4 regions of the Brevibacillus sp. 7WMA2 genome follow, and region 2 is predicted to be linked to each of the others. Evidence: riboswitches for the same ligand, from Rfam matches in the RefSeq annotation. Region 2 holds a riboswitch; each other region holds the start of a gene.
The links. Region 2 has a riboswitch for S-adenosylmethionine ahead of metK (methionine adenosyltransferase). Riboswitches for the same ligand answer to the same signal wherever they lie in the genome.
Positions count from the first base shown of each region.

Region 1: linked by a shared signal. The riboswitch ahead of GOP56_RS00985 (Na+/H+ antiporter NhaC family protein) and the one ahead of metK (methionine adenosyltransferase) in region 2 are both predicted to bind S-adenosylmethionine.
Region 3: linked by a shared signal. The riboswitch ahead of GOP56_RS13480 (DUF1722 domain-containing protein) and the one ahead of metK (methionine adenosyltransferase) in region 2 are both predicted to bind S-adenosylmethionine.
Region 4: linked by a shared signal. The riboswitch ahead of GOP56_RS09415 (ABC transporter permease) and the one ahead of metK (methionine adenosyltransferase) in region 2 are both predicted to bind S-adenosylmethionine.

Region 1 is NZ_CP048799.1:188,538-193,714, forward strand. It holds gene GOP56_RS00975 (FecCD family ABC transporter permease) at 1-748, shown strand, start outside; gene GOP56_RS00980 (ABC transporter substrate-binding protein) at 837-1,796, shown strand; gene GOP56_RS00985 (Na+/H+ antiporter NhaC family protein) at 2,159-3,508, opposite strand; SAM riboswitch class I at 3,603-3,708, opposite strand; gene pepT (peptidase T) at 4,009-5,177, shown strand, end outside.
Region 2 is NZ_CP048799.1:3,458,248-3,463,424, reverse strand. It holds gene GOP56_RS14525 (S8 family peptidase) at 1-2,260, shown strand, start outside; SAM riboswitch class I at 2,334-2,454, shown strand; gene metK (methionine adenosyltransferase) at 2,584-3,789, shown strand; gene GOP56_RS14515 (polysaccharide deacetylase family protein) at 3,952-4,962, shown strand; gene GOP56_RS14510 (sensor histidine kinase) at 4,974-5,177, shown strand, end outside.
Region 3 is NZ_CP048799.1:3,225,734-3,230,910, reverse strand. It holds gene GOP56_RS13495 (methylthioribulose 1-phosphate dehydratase) at 1-374, opposite strand, end outside; gene GOP56_RS13490 (2-hydroxy-3-keto-5-methylthiopentenyl-1-phosphate phosphatase) at 371-1,048, opposite strand; gene GOP56_RS13485 (2,3-diketo-5-methylthiopentyl-1-phosphate enolase) at 1,045-2,259, opposite strand; SAM riboswitch class I at 2,347-2,476, opposite strand; SAM riboswitch class I at 2,702-2,825, shown strand; gene GOP56_RS13480 (DUF1722 domain-containing protein) at 2,836-3,498, shown strand; gene mtnK (S-methyl-5-thioribose kinase) at 3,523-4,749, shown strand; gene GOP56_RS13470 (GNAT family N-acetyltransferase) at 4,872-5,177, shown strand, end outside.
Region 4 is NZ_CP048799.1:2,377,367-2,382,543, reverse strand. It holds gene GOP56_RS09425 (mandelate racemase/muconate lactonizing enzyme family protein) at 1-598, shown strand, start outside; gene GOP56_RS09420 (MFS transporter) at 642-2,132, shown strand; SAM riboswitch class I at 2,299-2,400, shown strand; gene GOP56_RS09415 (ABC transporter permease) at 2,584-3,510, shown strand; gene GOP56_RS09410 (ABC transporter permease) at 3,514-4,467, shown strand; gene GOP56_RS09405 (ABC transporter ATP-binding protein) at 4,483-5,177, shown strand, end outside.

The sequences.
Region 1 (5,177 bases), 2.1 Mb from region 2:
AGACCCGGGTATTTTGGGGATTAACGCAGGAGCTGGATTGGCTGTAGTGCTGTTCATGTATTTTGCATTTGAAACAAAGAATATTAAGAATGTTCTGCCTGTTATGATGATTCCGATAGTTGCTTTAATAGGAGCCGGTGTTACCTCATTGCTTATCTTTATGCTTGCGTGGAAGCGAGGGATTACTCCAATTCGCTTAATTCTTGTAGGGATAGCAGTTTCGGCTGGAATCGGTGCGATAAATACTGTTGTGTCATTAAAGCTTGCTTTTGCAAATTTTATGTATGCTACAGTCTGGCTTGCAGGTAGCCTGTGGGGAACCAGTTGGACCTTTGTTATTGCCATACTTCCATGGATTCTCATTCTTGTTCCGTATGCGATATGGAAAGCTCGATATCTGAATGTACTTAATCTAGGCGATGAATTAGCAACTGGTGTTGGAATGAGAGTAGAACGAGAGCGTGGAAAATTAATTTTTGTGAGTGCCGGACTTGCTGGAGCTTGCGTTGCGGCTGGTGGAGGTATTGGGTTTATCGGACTGGTTGCACCACATATCGCCCGCAAACTGGTTGGACCGAAGCATCAATTTCTCATCCCTACTGCTACGCTTGTGGGGGCATTACTGCTATTGTTGGCCGATTTAGTAGCACGTAATATACTAACGCGTACAGAAGTTCCAGTTGGTATCGTAATCTCTGTTCTTGGGGCGCCCTATTTCATCTATCTTTTAATGAAAACGAAAACCTAACAAGCTACTAATATAATATTCTTTGGGGTTTTTTGTAGTAACTCGTAGGGCACATCTTGTGCTTATAGATAAAAAAGGAGATCAATCTATGAAACGTTTCATGAATGTAATGATTATTTTTGTACTATTGTTTGTTTTTGCAGGTTGCAGCCAGAAGGAATCGGCTTCAGTAGCAAGTAAGCAGGAAGGAGCATCCCAACAAGCAGGGGACACTGAGTTTAAAACGGTAAAAACCTCCCGCGGAGAAGTGAAAATTCCTGTACATCCAAAACGTGTTGTTGACCTTGCTTATGCAACCGAAGAATTATTAATTATGGGGATCAAGCCTGTGATGTCTACTTCAGGCCCTGATTTGCCGGATTATTTAAAAGGGAAGCTTGACGGAGTAGCGTTAGTTGAAACTAGTTCAGTTAAAGTAGAAGACGTAATGGCCTTACAACCGGATTTGATTCTTACAAGCAACCGCACTGAAAAGCTTTACGATCAGCTTACGCAAATTGCACCAACCGTTCAACTGGAAGGAGACTTTTACACTTGGCGTGAAAGATTCCCGGAAATGGCAAGTATTTTAGGCAAAGAAAAAGAAATGAACGAATGGCTTGCTCAATATGATGCAAAAGCGAAACAAATTGGGGATGAAATTAAAAAGCAATCGAAGGATGCAACCTTTGCTCTATATGTAACAAACGCTTCCCAATATCGTATCTATGGTAAGGCGCTTTTAGGAGATGTTTTATTTACTGATTTAGGCTTGCCTATGGCAGAAGGAGCTCCGAAAGAAAAGCTTGTAGAAATCGTATCGCTTGAAAATCTGTATAAGTTTGATCCAGACTATATTTTCTTAGGATTATACGGTAGCAATCTCGCTGTGGCACAGAAAAAGCTGGATGATATGCAGAAATCAGAGCTTTGGGGTAAGCTAAAAGCGGTTAAAAATGGACATGTTTATATGCTAGACAACCCTACATGGTCTCTTGGAACCTTCCCGCTTGGAAAAGAGAAAGCGATTGAAATGGTTCGTGATCTTGTTTTAAAAAAAAAGAACTAAAGAGTTTATTTCATTCAATGAAGCACGATAAAAATATGTGCTAGAACGTAAAGCTACCTTTTCTTTATGGAAGGTAGCTTTTTACGTTTCACCATGAAAGAACTGTTGTGAGAACAACAAGAATGAAGGAAGATAGATAGTGAATCAAAAGATGATAGGTCTTATTAGTTTTGTTTCGGCGAAGATACATAAACGCTTAGATTGATAGCTAAGGATAAAAATGACCAATAGAAAAAGCAGTAGGTTATACCTACCGCTTTTTTCATTCTACGTATTTCGTTTTCCTGACATTTATTATAACGATATTTTGAAATAAGTAGCATAACTCGTGTGAGTTGCTAGTGATGCAAGGTGAATAACCACTAGGATGTCTTGAATATAGCTTCTTCTTTCTCATTCAGTGGTTTTATGATACTAGCTTTTTTGGCATTCGATGAAAAACGTGGAAAGTTAATCACGATTGACACGATACCGCAAACAGCAACTAGCAATGGATAAAAAGCAAATGGCAATAGTTCGATTGGTGAGAGTGCAGCAAATCCTGCTGCTGTTAACATTTGAGCCCCGTAAGGAATGATCCCTTGTACGCTGCACGAAAATAAATCTAGTAAGCTTGCAGATTTTCTTGGATCGATTTCATATTGATCTGAAATATTTTTAGCAAGCGGACCTGCGAAAAGGATAGCGATTGTATTATTAGCTGTGCACATATTTGTCAGGCTCACAAGACCAGCAATACCAAATTCTGCGCCTTTTTTTGAGCGAATATTACGCGTCAATACATGTAATAGATATTGAATCCCGCCATTATGTTGAATAATCTCAATCATTCCACCAATGAGCATGGTTAGCAATACAAGCTCCATCATTCCACTAATCCCTAGTGTCACATTTTTGAAGAAAGTGGCAAGTGTGTAGCTTCCATCTATCATTCCGATGACACCTGATAAAACAGTTCCTCCCATTAGAACCACAAGTACATTCCAGCCAAGCAAGGCCGCAAGCAGCACTCCTGCATAAGGTAACACTTTGACCCAATTGAAGGTTCCAACTGTAATATTTGTATGACTTCCTAATGTAAGCACGATTAATAGGATGCAAGTTAAAATGGCCGCTGGTAATACAATTAAAAAGTTGGTTTTGAATTTATCTTTCATTTCTGTTCCTTGCGTGCGTACTGCGGCAATTGTCGTATCCGAAATAAATGATAAATTATCTCCGAACATAGCTCCTCCGACAACAGTAGCCATTGTGAATGCAACAGAGATATCAGTCTGTTGGCTGATTCCTACGGCAATTGGAGCTAATGCAGCAATAGTTCCCATGGATGTCCCCATTGCTAGTGAAATAAATGATCCGATTACAAATAAACCAACAACTAGAAGACCCTGAGGCAAAACGGAAAGGGCTAGGTTTACGGTAGCTTCAACACTACCCATACCTTTAGCTGTTTGAGAAAACGCACCAGCTAATACAAAAATTAATAACATAATAACGATATTTGGATTGCCTGCTCCTTTAGCAAATCGTTCTACCTTTGTGGTAAAACTGTCTTTTCGGTTCATGACTAATGCCACCGTACTCGCGATCAAAATAGCAACAATGATAGGTAGCTGATAAAAATCTCCAGTAATAATTCCAGAGCCAATAAATAGTGCTAAAAATATACCAAGAGGCAATAAAGCCAACGCACTTCCTTTTGTCTGATTCATCAATAACACCCTCTCTATTTCTACCTTTTTCTGAGAAAAAATGAAGAAGACCTCTTCTCGTGAGAAGAGGTCTTATATGGGATAAGAATCACTCTTCTCATCTTTCAAGCACATGCTTGCTGGATTTGGCACAGCACTCTAAATACGAGTCCGCTGCCGAGGCATCAAAGGGCCAGTCCCTCCGCCTCTCTTGATAAGAAGGTTTCATATTTTATTCTCGGATGCTTAAGCTTTTTCTACTTTACTCTTTTCTGAGAAAAATGTCAAATATTTTTTAGTGAAACTTAAATTATGCCGAGGATACTACAGCCTAGCTCCATTTTTTATCATCAATAGATTCTTAAGAAAGACTACTCCGCATATAGGAATGCTTGTACTTGTAGGTAAGCCGGTAATCCCCGATTCCAGTTGATAGGTTAGCAATAGGAGTAGCAAATGGAAATATCGCCCATCAAACGGTATAATAAAAAAAGATGTAATGAAAAAGGGAGTGAATTTGAGTGAAGCAGGATATCATAGAGCGTTTTACAAGATATGTACAGATTGATACACAATCCAATGCACAGAGTCAGACAGTTCCGTCTACACCAGGTCAGCTAGAGCTGGGTAAATTGCTAGTTGAAGAACTAAAGGCGATGGGACTTTCAGAGGTTACGATGGATGCAAATGGATATGTCATGGCGACACTCCCTACAAATACGGATAAGCAGGTTCCCGTAATCGGCTTTTTATCCCATCTAGATACTGCCACGGATTTTACAGGCAAAAATGTTAATCCGCAGGTTCACGAAAATTTTGACGGTAAAGCCATTACGCTAAATAAGGAACGGGGCGTTGTTTTATCACCGGAATTATTTCCAGAGCTACCGTCCTACAAGGGTCACACATTGATTACGACCGATGGGACAACCTTGCTTGGAGCAGATGATAAAGCGGGTATCACTGAAATTATGACCGCCATGGATTATTTGCTAAAGCATCCGGAAATTAAACATGGGAAAATTAGGGTGGCGTTCACTCCTGACGAAGAAATCAGTAGAGGGCCGGCTCATTTTGATGTGGCAGCTTTTGGTGCGAAATTTGCGTACACAATGGACGGAGGGCCACTAGGTGGCTTGGAGTATGAAAGCTTTAACGCCGCAGAACTCAAGCTTACTTTTAAGGGAGTTAGCACGCATCCTGGAACAGCCAAAAATAAAATGCTAAACGCTAGTAAGCTAGCAATGGAATTCCATGCACAACTTCCTGAAGAAGAGGCGCCAGAGTACACAGAGGGCTATGAGGGCTTTTACCATCTTAGCTCAATAAACGGTGATGTCGAACAAAGTAAATCTCAATACATTATTAGAGATTTTGATAAAGATCATTTTCATGCCAAAAAAGAGAAAGTAACAAGCATCGTGAAAAAGATGCAAGAGAAATACGGCGAAGAAAATATCAGCTTTGAACTCAATGATCAATACTACAACATGCGCGATAAAATTGAACCGGTTAAGGAAGTTGTTGACATTGCCTATGAAGCGATGAAAAACCTCAATATCGAGCCGGTAATCAGCCCGATCCGAGGTGGTACGGATGGCTCTCAATTATCATATATGGGTCTGCCAACGCCAAATATTTTTACTGGTGGGGAAAATTATCACGGTAAATTCGAATATGTTTCTGTAGA
Region 2 (5,177 bases):
AAACGGGCATGGCACCAATGTGATCGGGATATTGGGAGCTAAAGGAAACAACGGTTTAGGGGTAACAGGGGTTTTATGGAACGCTAAAATATTGCCTATTAAAATTTTGGATAAAAAAGGACTTTCATCATCTGATCGTTTAGCAGCGGGAATTAGACGAGCAGTTAATGAAGGAGCCAAAGTTGTTTTGATGTCCGCCAGCGCACTATATTATTCGAAGGCACTGGAGGATGCAATAGATTTTGCAGAGGATAGGGGAGTTGTTGTTGTAGCGGCTACTGGAAATGAAGGGAGTCGTGTTAACTATCCTGCTGCTTTTCCTACGGTGATTGCGGTTGGTGCCGTTACGAACTCTAATACCATCCATAGCCGTTCTAATTTTGGACCAGAAATTAACCTAGTAGCCCCAGGCGTGAACGTGTATACGACAACAAGAGGTGGCGGGTACGATTCGATGAAGGGCACCTCTGCAGCGGCTCCTCAGGTAGCTGGTGCGGCGGCGTTAATTCTTGCTAGGAACCCAAATATGAAACCGTTGGAGGTACGCCAGCTTCTGTACCATTCAGCAACGAAATTAAATGGAGTGAGATGGGACAGGCGGACAGGATATGGTCTTTTAAATGTTCAGAAGGCAGTAATGAGTAGACTGCCTGAGGATATAAATGAGCCAAACAATACACAGCGTACCGCAGCCGCATTCCCCATGGAAAGTCAGATTCACGGCACTCTAAGCGACAAAGATAAGAGCGATTGGTTTTACACGGATATTCCTTATGAGGGAACCTTAGAATTAAAAGCAGAGGTTTCCGTGGATACGCAGGCTCCATTGGCGGCTAGTGTTTATCAGGATGGAAAGCCTCAGGATACGTATTATCTTGGTAATAAAGCCACTGCAACAATTGCAGTGAAGCCGGGCAAGGTTCACATTCACTTCCAACGGTCTGCGGTGTCTAGCACTTTACGCTATACCATTACCAATCGTTTTGCCATTGCACCTGATCGATATGAGCCAAATAATAGTATTGATCAAGTCCGACCCCTGCCTCCAGGTAATAACATTGAGATCAAGGGGAATTTTCACACAGCACAGGACGTTGATTGGTTTTCCTATTTTGTACGTGATCCAGGCAAGCTTTATCTGCGAGTGGATACAGATACTCTACGATTAGACCCGGAAATTAAGGTGCGTAAAGAACGCGATAAGACATCTGGCGGAATTTCCCTTAATAGCAGCTCGCCCACTGATCCATTAAAAAGCCTAGAGATGAACGTCACGCCAGGTCGCTATTTGTTCCAAATTCAGAACAGCTATCCTGCTGCTGTGAGCGGCGAGTACTTTTTTCAGCTAAATTATATGCCTGAACGAAAAGACCCAAATGAACCAAACGATACTTATCGTTTAGCTACAAAACTAGGGGATAACAGTCTAATTACAGGCACAATTCCTTCAGAAGCAGATAACGATTGGTTTACATTTTCGGTTCCAAAAGAAACGTATGTTACCATTCGGGCACCTTATGTACCGCCACAGGTAAAGATCATGATGAGTATTTACGATAGTCGCGATATGAAATATGCAATTCGAGCGGAAAAGGTTTTCGGACAAGATAATAGCATTGTCTTTGAAAAAAAATTAGCTGCAGGGACATACTATATAAAGCTGACCAGTACTACGCCATTCCGCTATGATGCGTATCGATTTACATTGACTCGTCAGGAAATGTACGGCGGCTTTCGAGACATACATGGGCATTGGGCTAGAAATGATATAGGTCGTTTAACTCAACGTGGAGTCATTACCGTACCTAATACGTATAGCTTCCGTCCAGATGCTAATATGACGCGAGCTGAATTCGCAGACATGCTCCTTCGCTCGATGAAGGCCAAAAAGCTTCCAACTGGTCGAATAGGTCTTAATACCTATAAGGATTTAGATAAGAAGCATTGGGCATATGAGAGCTTGTTACAGGCTTCTCAGTTGGGAATTATGAGTGGCTTCAATGGGAAAATTGAACCGGATCGACCTGTTAATCGAGCAGAAATGGCTTTGATGATTGCGCGTGCTAAAAAAATAAACGTGTCAAGATCGTCCAATACTTCTTATCGTGATGTCCCTCATTCACATTGGGCGGTGGCTGCAATCGAAACACTTTCACACTATGGCTGGTTACACGGTTATCAGGATGGAACCTTTAAGCCAGATCGTCCTGTGAAACGTGGGGAAATGGTCACTGTATTAGCTAAATCCTTCCAATTGTAAAATGCCGGGTTTTTTTACAAAAGTACATTGACACCCTTCTAAAAAAAGATTATTCTATAAATCATGGATATTACTCTTATCCAGAGTAGGTGGAGGGACTGGCCCAATGAAGCCCGGCAACCGTTTTGAGCGGTGCTAACCAGCAGAGAAAGGATAACTATCTAAATAGTTAGACTCACTCTGGCCGATAAGAGGGTTAAGGAACGCATTAGAAAAGCAACCTTTTCCTCAGCGGAGGGAAAGGTTTTTCTTTTTGTCGTGATGGAAACCTGGCTCGGCAAACATACTATATATCATGTTTCCAGTTGAAGGAGGTTTTAAGTATGGAATTGCAAAAAGGGCGTCGCTTGTTTACATCTGAGTCCGTTACTGAAGGACATCCAGATAAGATTTGTGACCAAGTTTCTGATTCTATTCTTGATGCGATCTTATCTAAAGATCCGAATGCTCGTGTAGCATGCGAGACATCTGTTACCACCGGATTAGTACTTGTGGCAGGTGAAATCACAACTTCTACATATGTAGATATCCAAAAGCTAGTAAGAGATACGATTCGTGAAATTGGTTACGATCGTGCAAAATATGGTTTTGATGCAGATACATGCGGTGTTATTACTGCAATCGGCGAGCAATCAGCAGATATCGCACTAGGTGTTGACCAAGCGTTGGAAGCACGTGAAGGTAGCATGACTGATGCTGAAATCGAAGCAATCGGTGCAGGTGACCAGGGTCTAATGTTTGGTTATGCTTGCAACGAAACACCAGAATTAATGCCTCTTCCAATCAGCATGGCTCACCAGTTGGCGCGTCGTCTGACAGAAGTGCGTAAAAATGGTACGCTTGAATACCTTCGTCCAGATGGTAAAACGCAAGTAACTGTTGAATACGATGGCGATAAACCAGTTCGCATCGATACAATTGTTATTTCTACTCAACATGCTCCAGAAGTAGAACTAGATCAGATTAAAAAGGATCTAATGGAGCAAGTAATTAAACCGATCGTTCCTACAAATCTGTTAGACGATCAAACGAAATACTTCATTAACCCAACCGGACGTTTCGTTATCGGTGGTCCTCAAGGGGATGCCGGTTTAACTGGTCGTAAAATCATCGTAGATACGTATGGCGGTTATGCTCGTCATGGCGGTGGTGCATTCTCCGGTAAGGATCCTACAAAAGTAGACCGTTCTGGTGCTTATGCAGCTCGCTATGTAGCGAAAAACATTGTAGCTGCAGGTCTTGCTGAACATTGCGAAGTACAGGTAGCTTATGCAATCGGGGTAGCTCAACCGGTATCTATCGCTGTAAATACATTTGGAACAGGAAAAATTGCGGAATCTGATTTGGTAGCATTGGTTCGCAAGCACTTTGATCTGCGCCCAGCAGGCATTATTAAGCAATTAGACCTACGCCGTCCGATCTATAAACAAACCGCAGCATATGGTCATTTCGGACGCAATGATCTGAATGTACCATGGGAGCGTACAGATAAAGCAGAAGATCTAAAAAAAGACGCTGCTAGCCTGTAAAAAATACAGAGAAGCCTAGGATTTTCCTGGGCTTCTTTTTTCTTATGAAAATTGCGAAAAAGGCTAGGCAAGTACAACTTCAATGGGGTAGACTACGTAGAGGATTCTGTAAATCTTTGTCGAAAAGCACTATAATAAGATCGAAAGGAACATGGGCGCATCATGAAGAAAAAACCTTTCTTTCTCGTCTTTTTCCTTCTTCTTCTGCTGTTTTCTATCCTTGTGTATTGGTTTAGACCAGAGAATGTAGGGATAGAAAATACGGATTATGTGCAACAAAAGACGGGGGATCATACGTCTCATTCATTAGAACCTAAAGGGCCAGACGTAGAGCAAATTCCTTCTAGAATTAGTAAACCAGAGGAAAAGCTATCAAACGAGAGATGGTATAAAGACAAGGTTGTCATCTTGAATTATCATCACATTGACCGTGACAGTAATAAGCCATTTGTAATAACACCAGAGCAGTTTGGTGAGCATTTACAATTTATAAAGGAACATAACTTTCATCCTATTAGCCTAAGAGAGTTTTTTACTTTTATGCAAACAGGCGTAACTGCCAAGGAGAATGCAGTTTTATTTACGTTTGATGACGGCTATGAAAGTTATTACACACATGCATATCCGTTGCTTTCCAAATATGGGTATCCATCTGCATCTTTTGTAATTGCAGGTAGATTGCGAGATACCATGGATCGAAAGCGAGAAAATATGACCGTTCCTTTAGCTTATCAACAAATTGACGAAATGCTGGCTTCCGGCTTAGTTGATATTGGCTCGCACACATTCAGTTTACATGAGCATAAAGAGCTGGATGAGTGGGGAGTACAGAAAGCGGGAACAGAGCCTGTATATCTAGAAGAATTCCAACGTGCAGAGAATGAGGAAGAGTACCAAAGTCGTTTATTTGTTGATTTTAAGATGTCGAAAATAGGCTTAGAGCAACTTGTGAAAAAGCCTATAGCCTCTCTCTCCTTACCCCAAGGCTATAAAAGCAAGATTGTGATTGACTCGGCAAAGGAAGCAGGATATCAGTATGTCTTTACATCTAGAAGAGACGTTGTGAAGCCAAATGAAGATCCATATTCCATCCCGAGATTTGATGTAGGAATACGCAAGGTAGGTGCACCCCAGCTCCTTGAACTATTTACTAAAGTAAAAATGGAAGAATAAGGGGGAAACCCATGGATAAAGGCATTGATATCAGCCTTCTAGATGGGGTCATAAAAAAAACGATTCGAACGGTTGAAATGAGCAAAGAGCAAATATTTCAGATAGCAGAAGGTGCTCGTTCGGAAAGTAATGCAATCAAAAAAGAGATTGTTGAAATACGGCAAATATTGGCAGAAGTGATCCAGAATGTTGATAATTTAGAGTTACAGTCCCGC
Region 3 (5,177 bases), 230 kb from region 2:
CCATGAATAGTAAAGCTTTGCTTTTGCGCATACACCTCGGAAATCACATTGTTGGCAATCGTGTGTACATGAAAGCAAGCGCCAGCATCAGGAATGCTTTGGTAGACAACAGCATGCACTAATGTTTCGGCAGAGGGCTTCAAATTGGTAGGTTCTACAGAATTGCAATCGCCGTCAACGATCAAGTAATCTTCTGGCGATAGTTTGGTTTTATCTTTGCCACTGGCGGTCACAGCAAATTGTAAGGGTACATCGCTGATTTTAATAGAGAGGTTTCCGCTTGTGCCCGGAAACCAATCTCTTCTAGCAAACGTTAGCTTTACCTCATCTAATTTTTTAAAAGCGGCGGTGCGCTGTTCAAGTGTTGTTGTCATAGCACAATCCCCTCCTGTTTGGCCCTAATGGCTTTAATAATTGAAATCACATCATAAAAAGTAGTAAATGGTTTATGTGATAAATTTTCTTCCTGACATTTTTCCAGTAGGAAGGAACGGGCAATGACAAAATCAGCAATTCGAGACCCTTCCAAGTCAGTGATACTATCCCCAATAACAACACGTGTATAAGAAGTAGCATCATAGCTTCTAATAATGGTAGTTTTACACATTCCGCAATCTGTTTGGCAATGCTCATCGCAGGTATGCGGCCACGTAATTTTTATTCTCTCTTTGCTAAAATCACTGCCATTACAATAAATTGGGCCATCAAGCTGAAACGGAGCAAGAATCGGATGAACAAAAAAATCGATACCTCCGCTTGTAATGAGCAGAGTCACGTTTTCCTGCCGGCAATAATCCACAAACTCTGCAAAACCAGGGCGGATGCGGGCATTCTCTACAGCAAATTGAGTGATTTCATGTTCGAGTGAAGAGGGAAGCAGGGAAAACAGCTTTCCTACGCCTTCTCTAATGGATATTTGTTGTGTCAAAATTTGTTCGGTTAACTCTTCCCAGCCTGGGGGATGAAAGTGGCGCATGATTGCCACAATATTGTCTTTTTCTGTAATCGTTCCATCGAAATCGCAAAAAAGCACAAGCTGTTTCGTCATGCAGAACCTCCCCATTTTTCTAGTGCTAGTCGCAGTTCATTAGAGTCGGAAGCTGCTGCTGTAAGACTGATTCCATTCACGGATGCATCAATAGCGGCACGGAATGCCCGACCGCCTGCTGTTGCTCCGAGTGGGTGCCCATGAATGCCGCCGCCTGCGTTAACAACCTGATCTAGGCCAAAGTCGGCGTACAGTTGGGGAACCAATCCGGGATGAATACCCGCTGATGGAACAGGGAAGGCAGGTTGCAAGGTGCCGTGTTCCTCGACTAAATGATTAGCTAGCTGAGTAGCCTCGCTCTTATCTAATGCCACATTTCCGTATGGAGAAGGGAATAACACTAAATCAGCCCCGGCTAAACGCAATAGCTTACCGAGCAGGAGCGGAGCGGCAATGCCGTGATCAGGACTAGGATAATAGGCGCCGGCGAGTGCGGGATGCGCCATGATTGGCACTTGAATGTCCGGGTCTTCTGCTAGACGTTGCAGGAGATCGAAGCCAAAAGCAAGTGCATTAAACAAAAGGCAGGAAGCACCTGCATCGACAGCTTGCTTCGCCCGTTCAATAAGCTGTGAGCTAGGCCCTGTAAGGTTAGCGGCATACAAGACAGGCTTGCCGGTTTGTTCTGCAATTTCATCTGAGATGGCTTTGAAGCGTTTGATACGTTGGATAAATGGAGCTTTATCATCAGCAAAGAAAATTTCATCATCCTTAATCAAATCAAGGCCGCCTTCTGCTTGGGCACGAAACTGCACTTCTAGTTCCTCTAGTGACAAACCTGTGCATGATTTAAAAATACTCATTAATAATGGACGATCATGCACACCGGTTATTTCCCGTATTCCTTTTATGCCGAATTTTGGACCCTGAAAGCCTTGTAAAAAAGAAGGAGGAAGCTGAATGTCTACCAGCTTGATTTTCCCGTCCATTGATAGTTTGCCAAATACCCCTGTAAGAAGAGAAGGGATATCCTGTGTAAAGCATATGGTTGGATAACTAATCGTGATATAACCTCGTGTTTCACCTGACGAGGTGGATTCAAGAGGAGATACATCCGCTACTTCACCTAAATAGGGGCGTAGCTGCTCCTGCTTTGCCAGAGGAAGGTCCGTCCATGAGCCTACTGTCATACCAACTGCAATACCTTCCGCTTTTTTTTGTAAATCCTTTGCTTGAGTTAAATAGGTTACGAGGATTCGATCTGTACTCATGGATGACCTCCTTGTAGGTAGAGAATTTATCAACTAAAAACGCCCCCTTCAAGAGAAGGAGGCGTCCGATAGACAGATCATCTTCTTCTCTTATCTCTCACATAAATCAGTACAGCACGATTATGTGTAGGATTTAGCACCGTTTCGCATCGTTTATCCCGATGCGAGGGTTGCCGGGCATCATAGGGCCAGTCCCTCCGCCTTCTCTCAATAAGAGCTAGGTAATTGTTGTAATTGTCAAAATTGAAGCTGATTCTTGGAGATCATCTTATCCCTTTTTGTAACATGCGTCAACCCTTTTTATAAATAAAAACTGAGTTGAATAAATTGTTTGACATAACTGGATTACCTGTGTATATTTCTACTAACGATTCATTTATGAGGCTTTAGCTACGCAGGATAGGAACCTGTGTTCATCTACAATTACATATACTTAATGGATACCTTATCCAGAGACGGTGGAGGGACTGGCCCGATGAAACCCAGCAACCGACACATAGCCGCTAACCTGGCATGTGCACGGTGCTAATTCCTGCAGAGACATGTAAAATTCTGGTAGATAAGGGGGAACGTTTTATGAATATGACATGTCAAAACGACCTCTTTTCTTCGGAAAAGAGGTTTTCTTTTTCTTTGGTAAGCAAAGCATGGTGTGAACAGATATGGGCAGAGCATAAGTATTGGGTCATGATGAGGTGTTATCAAAAATATAAGCAAATCTCACAAGCATTTCGGGATCAAGTAAAAACGTCTCGCGAAACAGGAGAACGCGATTGGAGTATATTTGCAGAACAGTTATTACATGAATTTCAGAAGATGCGAAAACTGCCTATTGATTCAGGCAATGCCTGTAATGCCTTGAGTCATGCATTCGGTCATCTGCGCGGAAAACTTACGGAGCAAGAAAGCGGCTCCTGGCATGTCTTATTGCAAAGGAACTGGGAGGAAGCTCATCGTATATTGTTCTTGCTTGCTATGGAATATGGTGATGATTATTTGTCGCGGTCTCGCCTATTTTCACCGGAGGCTCCTAGCAGTCACACATGGATTCGGTTTCGTGGCAAAGATTTTTTTATTGCAAAGGATTTGGGGCAGTGGAAGATTCTTGAGCCATGGGAAGTTTGGGAGCGAGTCGGCGTGTATCAAGTTAACCTATTAACCAAATATCGCTTATTAGCCAATCTAGGAGGAATCGTTCATCCCCTGGCACATTACGATCAATACATCAACCGAGACTAGAGTGGTAAAAGGAGAGGAAAAGATATGGGGTATCAAGCGTTATCGGTTCAAGAATCCATTTTATACGTACAGAATCAGGGAACGATTTTTACACAAGCTGCGCCTCTTGTTAGCCGAGAAATTGGTGATGGCAATTTAAATTTGGTTTTTAGAATAACGGATGAAGAGACCGGTAAAAGTGTCATTGTGAAGCAGGCTTTGCCTTATGCCCGCGTGGTTGGCGAATCATGGCCGTTAACGCTGGACCGATCTCGGATTGAAGCAGAGGCGCTCAAAATTCAGCGAGAGCTGGTAGGAGATTTAGTACCTGAGGTATACCATCACAATTCGGAGCTGGCTTTGACGATTATGGAGGATGTAGGTGATCATAAGCTACTCCGTGCAGGCCTTATTGAGGGAGAGATATACCCGCATTTCGCTAAACATATTGGAACTTTTCTAGCTCATACCTTATTTTTTACCTCTGATCTTGGAATGAATCCTTTTGCTAAAAAGGCTAATGTGAGTAGGTTCATTAATCCAGAGCTATGTAAAATTACGGAGGATCTTGTATTTACTGATCCATATGAGGACCATGACACCAATCATTTTAATCCGCTTATCCGCCAAGACGTAGAAGCAATATGGGGGAATCACGCATTACGTCGAGAGATTGCTAAGCTAAAATACGACTTTTTGACACGAGCAGAAGCTTTGTTGCATGGTGATCTGCATACAGGCAGTATTTTTGTCACCAAAACAAGTACAAAGGTGATTGATCCCGAGTTTGCTTTTTATGGGCCAATAGGTTTTGACATTGGGGCTATCATCGCTAATCTTGTCTTAAATTATGCAGGACAGCACGGCCTCCAAGCCGACATAGAGAAACGGGAGCAGTATCGTTTTTACTTATTGGATACGATAGAAAACGTCTGGAATGAGTTTGTATCGCAATTCGTTCGTCTGTGGCATAAAAAAGCGGAGGAGCGTAGTGCGCATGTTCCTGATTTTTGGCAGGATTATGTATCTCAGGTCTTACAGGATACGGCAGGATATGCTGGGTGCAAAATCCTAAGACGCGTGATTGGACTGGCGGGTGTAGCTGATTTAAATAGAATTGAACAAGAGGAGCTTCGAGCAGAAGCCGAAAGACTGGCATTAGAGATCGGCCAATCCTTCATTCTCAATCGTAAGCATTTGGCAGAAATCACAGATATCACGGCGATCGTGCGAGAGATTACGGTTGAACGGGAGCAGGTCCTACAAAAGTAAAGTGGCAATCAAACAGAGTCATCTGCTGTCCTGCTAAACAGGGCAAGCAGGTGATTTTTGTTTTTTAGAGAATTATTGTTCAATCTATTGCATCAAAAAAGGCTAAAAAAAGGGGGAGAAGCATGAAAAATATCGTCATATCGCCTGATTTGGAGCTAAAGGAAGTTCGTATTGAGGATGCAGCAGTCACCTTTGCTTTAATAGAAAAAAACCGAGATTATTTACGGGAGTTTTTGCCGTGGCTAGATAATGTGCGAGATATAGAGGATTCGGAAAATAATATTCGCTTTGCCATTCAACAGGCAGCAAATATGCAGGGAACTCATTATTCGATTTGGTATCGAGGCCAACTTGCAGGAAGAGTTGCCGCCAATTTTATCGAATGGAATCATCGTAAAACGGTAATTGGCTATTGGCTGGGGGCTGAA
Region 4 (5,177 bases), 1.1 Mb from region 2:
GGCTAAGCTTGACTCTCAAATGTCTTTTGCCTTGGATGCAAATCAGAGCTATGATGTGGCTAGTGTGGGAGCATGGCAGCAGCTTTTTTCAGAATGGAGGAATCTGTTGTGGCTAGAGGAGCCCATGCCGATGGATCGCTTGCATGATTATGTTTTATTGCGATCTAAGCTTTCCATTCCATTAGCAGGTGGAGAAAATCTCTTGCATGTAAGGGATTTTCACAATCTATGCCAGCTTGGAGCGATTGATATTGCCCAGCCTGACCCGATGCATGAGGACGGAATCGATGGGTATCGACATACGCTATCAACTGTGCGTAGTTTTGGCTATCGTGTGTCCCCACATGTATTTGATGGTGCTTTAACAAGGCTGTATGCATTGTTTGCCCAAGCCTGTCTGCCTGCATGGAGCAAGATGACAGGAGATGAAATCGAACCAGTTGAATGGGATATCATGGAAAATCCCTTTGCCAAACTAATTCCTCTCTCTCCGCACCAAGGGATGGTTACGCTGCCAAAAGGAGTGGGACTTGGTATAGAGATCGATACCGACATCCTAGCACACTATAGCTGGGATGGTAGTATATATCAGGCCTAAGTACATTTCATGATTACGTTGATCGTTTAAGAAAAGAGGACGTATGATGGCTCAAGCGCAAAATAACAAGAAAAACCTCATAGGATTAACAGGTGTTCCATTGGTTATGGTACTTGGAAATTCAATGTTAATTCCCATATTGCCAACAATGAAATCGGAATTGCACTTAACTTCTTTTCAAACCAGTTTTTTAATTACTGCTTTTTCTATTGCGGCCGGAATCATTATTCCATTGGCTGGCTATCTATCTGACCGATTTAATCGCAAAGTGGTCATAACGATCGCTTTAACGTTATATGGCGCAGGCGGATTGCTTGCAGGCTTAGCGTCCCTATGGTTAACCAATCCCTACTGGTTAATTATTTGTGGAAGGGTGTTACAGGGAATAGGTGCAGCGGGAACATCACCCATAGCTATGGCTTTAGTAGGAGACTTATTTGATGGTGCCTCCGAAAGTAAAGCGCTTGGACTATTGGAAACCTCTAACGGGTTGGGTAAAGTGTTAAGCCCAATTTTAGGCGCTCTATTCGCCTTATGGACATGGTACGCAGTCTTTTTAGCTTTTCCGGTCATATGTGCAGTAGTTCTAACTATTTTTTTGCTATTGGTAAAGGAAAAGAAGCAAAACAAGCAACCCAAATCAGTTAAAGAGTACCTTGGCTCGATTGGCCAGATATTTAAACAAAATGGAAAATGGCTCATTCCAGCCTTTTTTATTGGTAGCATATGCTTGTCTACGCTATTTGGTGTGCTTTTTTATCTATCGGATTTATTGGAGGAGACCTATCAGATTGATGGTATTCTAAAAGGTGCCTTTTTAGCTATTCCCCTGCTGGCTCTGAGCATTATGGCATTTATAACAGGAGCTATTATTAAAAAGAGACTAACGGTAATGCGCTACTTTATTATTGCAGGGATGCTCTTACTGACCATTTCTTATGCTGGGGCAAGCTTTGTTTCTAACGTGTACTTCTTAATAGGAATTCTTGTATTTGGTAGCGTAGGAACCGGCATGATTCTGCCCTGCCTCAATTCTATGATCATTGGAGCGGTTACAAAGACAGAGCGTGGTATGATTACGTCTTTGTATAATGGTGTCCGGTTTATAGGAGTAGCGTTGGGGCCTCCGATTTTTACGTGGTTATTGGGATTTTCGACGAAAGTTATGTTTTATTCGATTGCTTCTGTCACGTTACTATTTGCTATAATTGCATTTTTTACTATAACGCCGCAAAAGGGCAGCAATTCTCAAGGAGCTTCGCAGGAGGGAACTGTTAAAAAGGAATCTTCAGCAGACGGGAATTCAATGGATTCGTCAAAATCAGCAGGTACTAAAAGTGAAGCCGAATCCTCTGCCAAGGAAAAGAATCTTTTGGATCAGAAGGCTTTGGATGAGATGACTTTGTTATTAGAAATGCGAGAGGAAACAAAAGATCAGCAAAAACAGGAGCAATTGAAAAAGGAACTGGGTTTTGACCTAGGAGATTTGTTTGAAAAGCTACTTACCAAAAAAGAAAAAGACAAAACGAAATAGATGCTTAGCCTCCAGGTTTTGGAGGTTTTTTTGTATTCTACTATTTCTATAAAAAAATGACTGCTAACAAAAATAAACAAAAGTAAAAACAAGGGTGGTTCTATTGACATTTCAAGTAACGATGATATGATAATGTATAAATTGAATCCGATAATTTTATAACAACTTCTTATCAAGAGCGGTGGAGGGACTGGCCCTATGAAACCCGGCAACCTTGATTCATTCAAAAGGTGCTAAATCCAGCAGAAGTATTTCTGAGAGATAAGGAGAATGGCAGATACATAGACATGAAGCCCTTCTTCTTAGAGAGAAGGGCTTTTTTGCATAGGTTTTTCACAGACAAATGAATCACAAAGGGCGGTCAAAGAGGAAAAAATGTATCCTTGCAAGCATATAACCAAGTATTCCGATATAAAAATAGGGTATTAGAGAAAAGTGGGGGAACTTACGTATGTATCTGTTAAAAAGAATATGTACCATGCTCATAACATTATGGATTATTGTGACACTAACCTTTGTCATTATGCATCTTATACCGGGTGATCCATTTGCTACTGATTCGCAAATGCTGCCGGCTGATGTCGTCCAAAATATGCGGGAAAAATATAATCTGGATAAACCAATGGCACAGCAATATTTGTTATATCTAAAGGATTTGGCCCAGTTGGATTTAGGACCTTCCATACAATCAAAATCACGTGATGTAAATACATTGATTGCTTCTGGATTTCCTGTATCGGCAACACTAGGTCTACAAGCGTTATTTTTAGCTTTATTTCTTGGTATTTCCTTAGGAATTATCGCAGCCCTTTATCATCATAAATGGTTGGATTACGTTTCGATGTTTATTGCGATCATAGGGATTTCTGTCCCAAGCTTCATCCTGGCTCCACTGCTAATCAAATTAGTTGCGGTTGAGTGGAAGCTTTTGCCGGCTGCCTCCTGGGGATCATGGAAACATTCAATCCTGCCGTCTGTTACATTAGCGGTCGGTCCTATGGCTATTATCGCCCGCTTTGTTCGGGCTAGCATGCTTGAGGTTTTTAGTCAGAATTACATGAAGACGGCAGAGGCAAAAGGCTTACCTACGTTTGCAATCGTGGTAAAGCATGGCATTCGTAACGCCTTGATACCAGTGTTAACCTTTATCGGTCCGTTGTTTGCAGCGCTGATTACGGGCACGTTTGTAGTTGAAAAAATCTTTGCCATTCCAGGCATTGGCAAGTATTTCGTAGATGGCATCTTTAATCGTGATTACCCAGTTGTGATGGGAACAACGGTTTTTTATAGCACGGTCCTGATCTTGTCGTTGTTTTTGATCGATGTGTCATACCGACTGGTGGACCCAAGAATTAAGCTAACGAGCAAGGGGGACTAACAGATGGCGCAATCTTCACTGCATTCTGAACAAGATCATCTTTTTCGACCTGTGGATAAACGAGTTTTTGAGAAGCATCAGATAGATCGTCCTAGCCTAAGCTATGGCAAAGAAATGCTACGAAAAATCATACAAAACAAGCTGGCGATGCTTGGTTTCAGTTTATTAATCCTTGTGGTCATGCTTTCGCTGATCGGTCCACATCTAGTAGCCTTCAGTCCAGAAAAACAAGATTTGATGCTTGGAAATCTCAAGCCTTCCGGTACTCATTGGTTTGGGACAGATGATTTAGGACGAGATATGTGGGCGCGCACCTGGGCAGGTGGACAGATTTCTCTTTTTATCGGCTGTATCGCAGCAACCATCGACTTATTGATTGGCGTAGCTGTCGGTGGAGTCTCGGGTTATATGGCAGGACGCGGTAGGGTAGGGGATCGTATTGACAGCATCCTGATGCGTATTGTCGAGGTTTTATATGGCATTCCTTATTTACTGGTTGTGATTTTATTGATGGTGGTGCTAGAGCCTGGACTGTCCACTATCATTATCGCCCTTTCTGTTACAGGCTGGGTTGGCATGGCTCGTTTGGTACGTGGTCAGGTCTTGCAGTTAAAACAACAAGAGTTTGTACTAGCGGCCGAAAAGCTAGGAACCTCACACGCCAAAATTATTTGGAAGCATCTGTTGCCAAATGCCTTAGGAATTATCATCGTGAATCTGACTTTTACGATACCTCAGGCGATCTTTGCTGAATCCTTTTTAAGCTTTCTTGGTTTAGGGGTACAAGCACCGAGTGCTAGCTGGGGAACGATGGCTAATGATGGTATAGGCGTGATTTTAAATGGCCAGTGGTGGAGACTGTTTTTCCCGGGCTTATCTATTTCACTAACGATGTTTGCCTTTAATGCTTTCGGAGATGGCTTACAGGATGCACTTGATCCTAAAAGTAAAAAGTAGAAGGGAGGGATAATCATGGGACATTTGCTAGAGATAGATGAGCTGGAAGTTGGGTTTACGACATATGGCGGTGAGGTTAAGGCGGTTCGTGGGATTTCGTTTTATGTGGACAAAGGAGAGGTGGTAGCCATCGTCGGTGAGAGCGGCTGTGGCAAATCAGTTACAGCGCAGGCAATCATGGGGATGGTTAAGGCAGGAAGCGGTGTTAGGACAGAAGGCTCTATTCGCTTTGCTGGACAGGAAATGACAGGTTTGTCTAAAAAGGAATTGCAGGAGATTAGGGGTTCTAAAATAGGAATGGTGTTTCAAGACCCAATGACATCACTAAATCCTACGATGAAAATCGGCAAGCAAATTGCGGAGGGCTTACGAAAACACCAAGGGCTCTCCCAACAGGCGGCACAGCAAAAAACGATTGATCTGTTGCGGCAAGTAGGCATCCCAGAAGCAGAGAAGCGCTATCATCAATATCCGCATGAATTCTCGGGAGGAATGCGCCAGCGGGTCGTAATTGCGATTGCGATTGCCTGTAATCCACAGCTATTGATCGCTGATGAGCCAACAACCGCATTGGACGTGACCATTCAAGCACAAATTCTTGACTTGCTGCTTGAATTACAACAAACAACCAGTACCTCGATCATTATGATCACGCATGATTTAGGAGTCGTTGCAGAAGTGGCTCAGCGGGTGGTAGTGATGTATGCTGG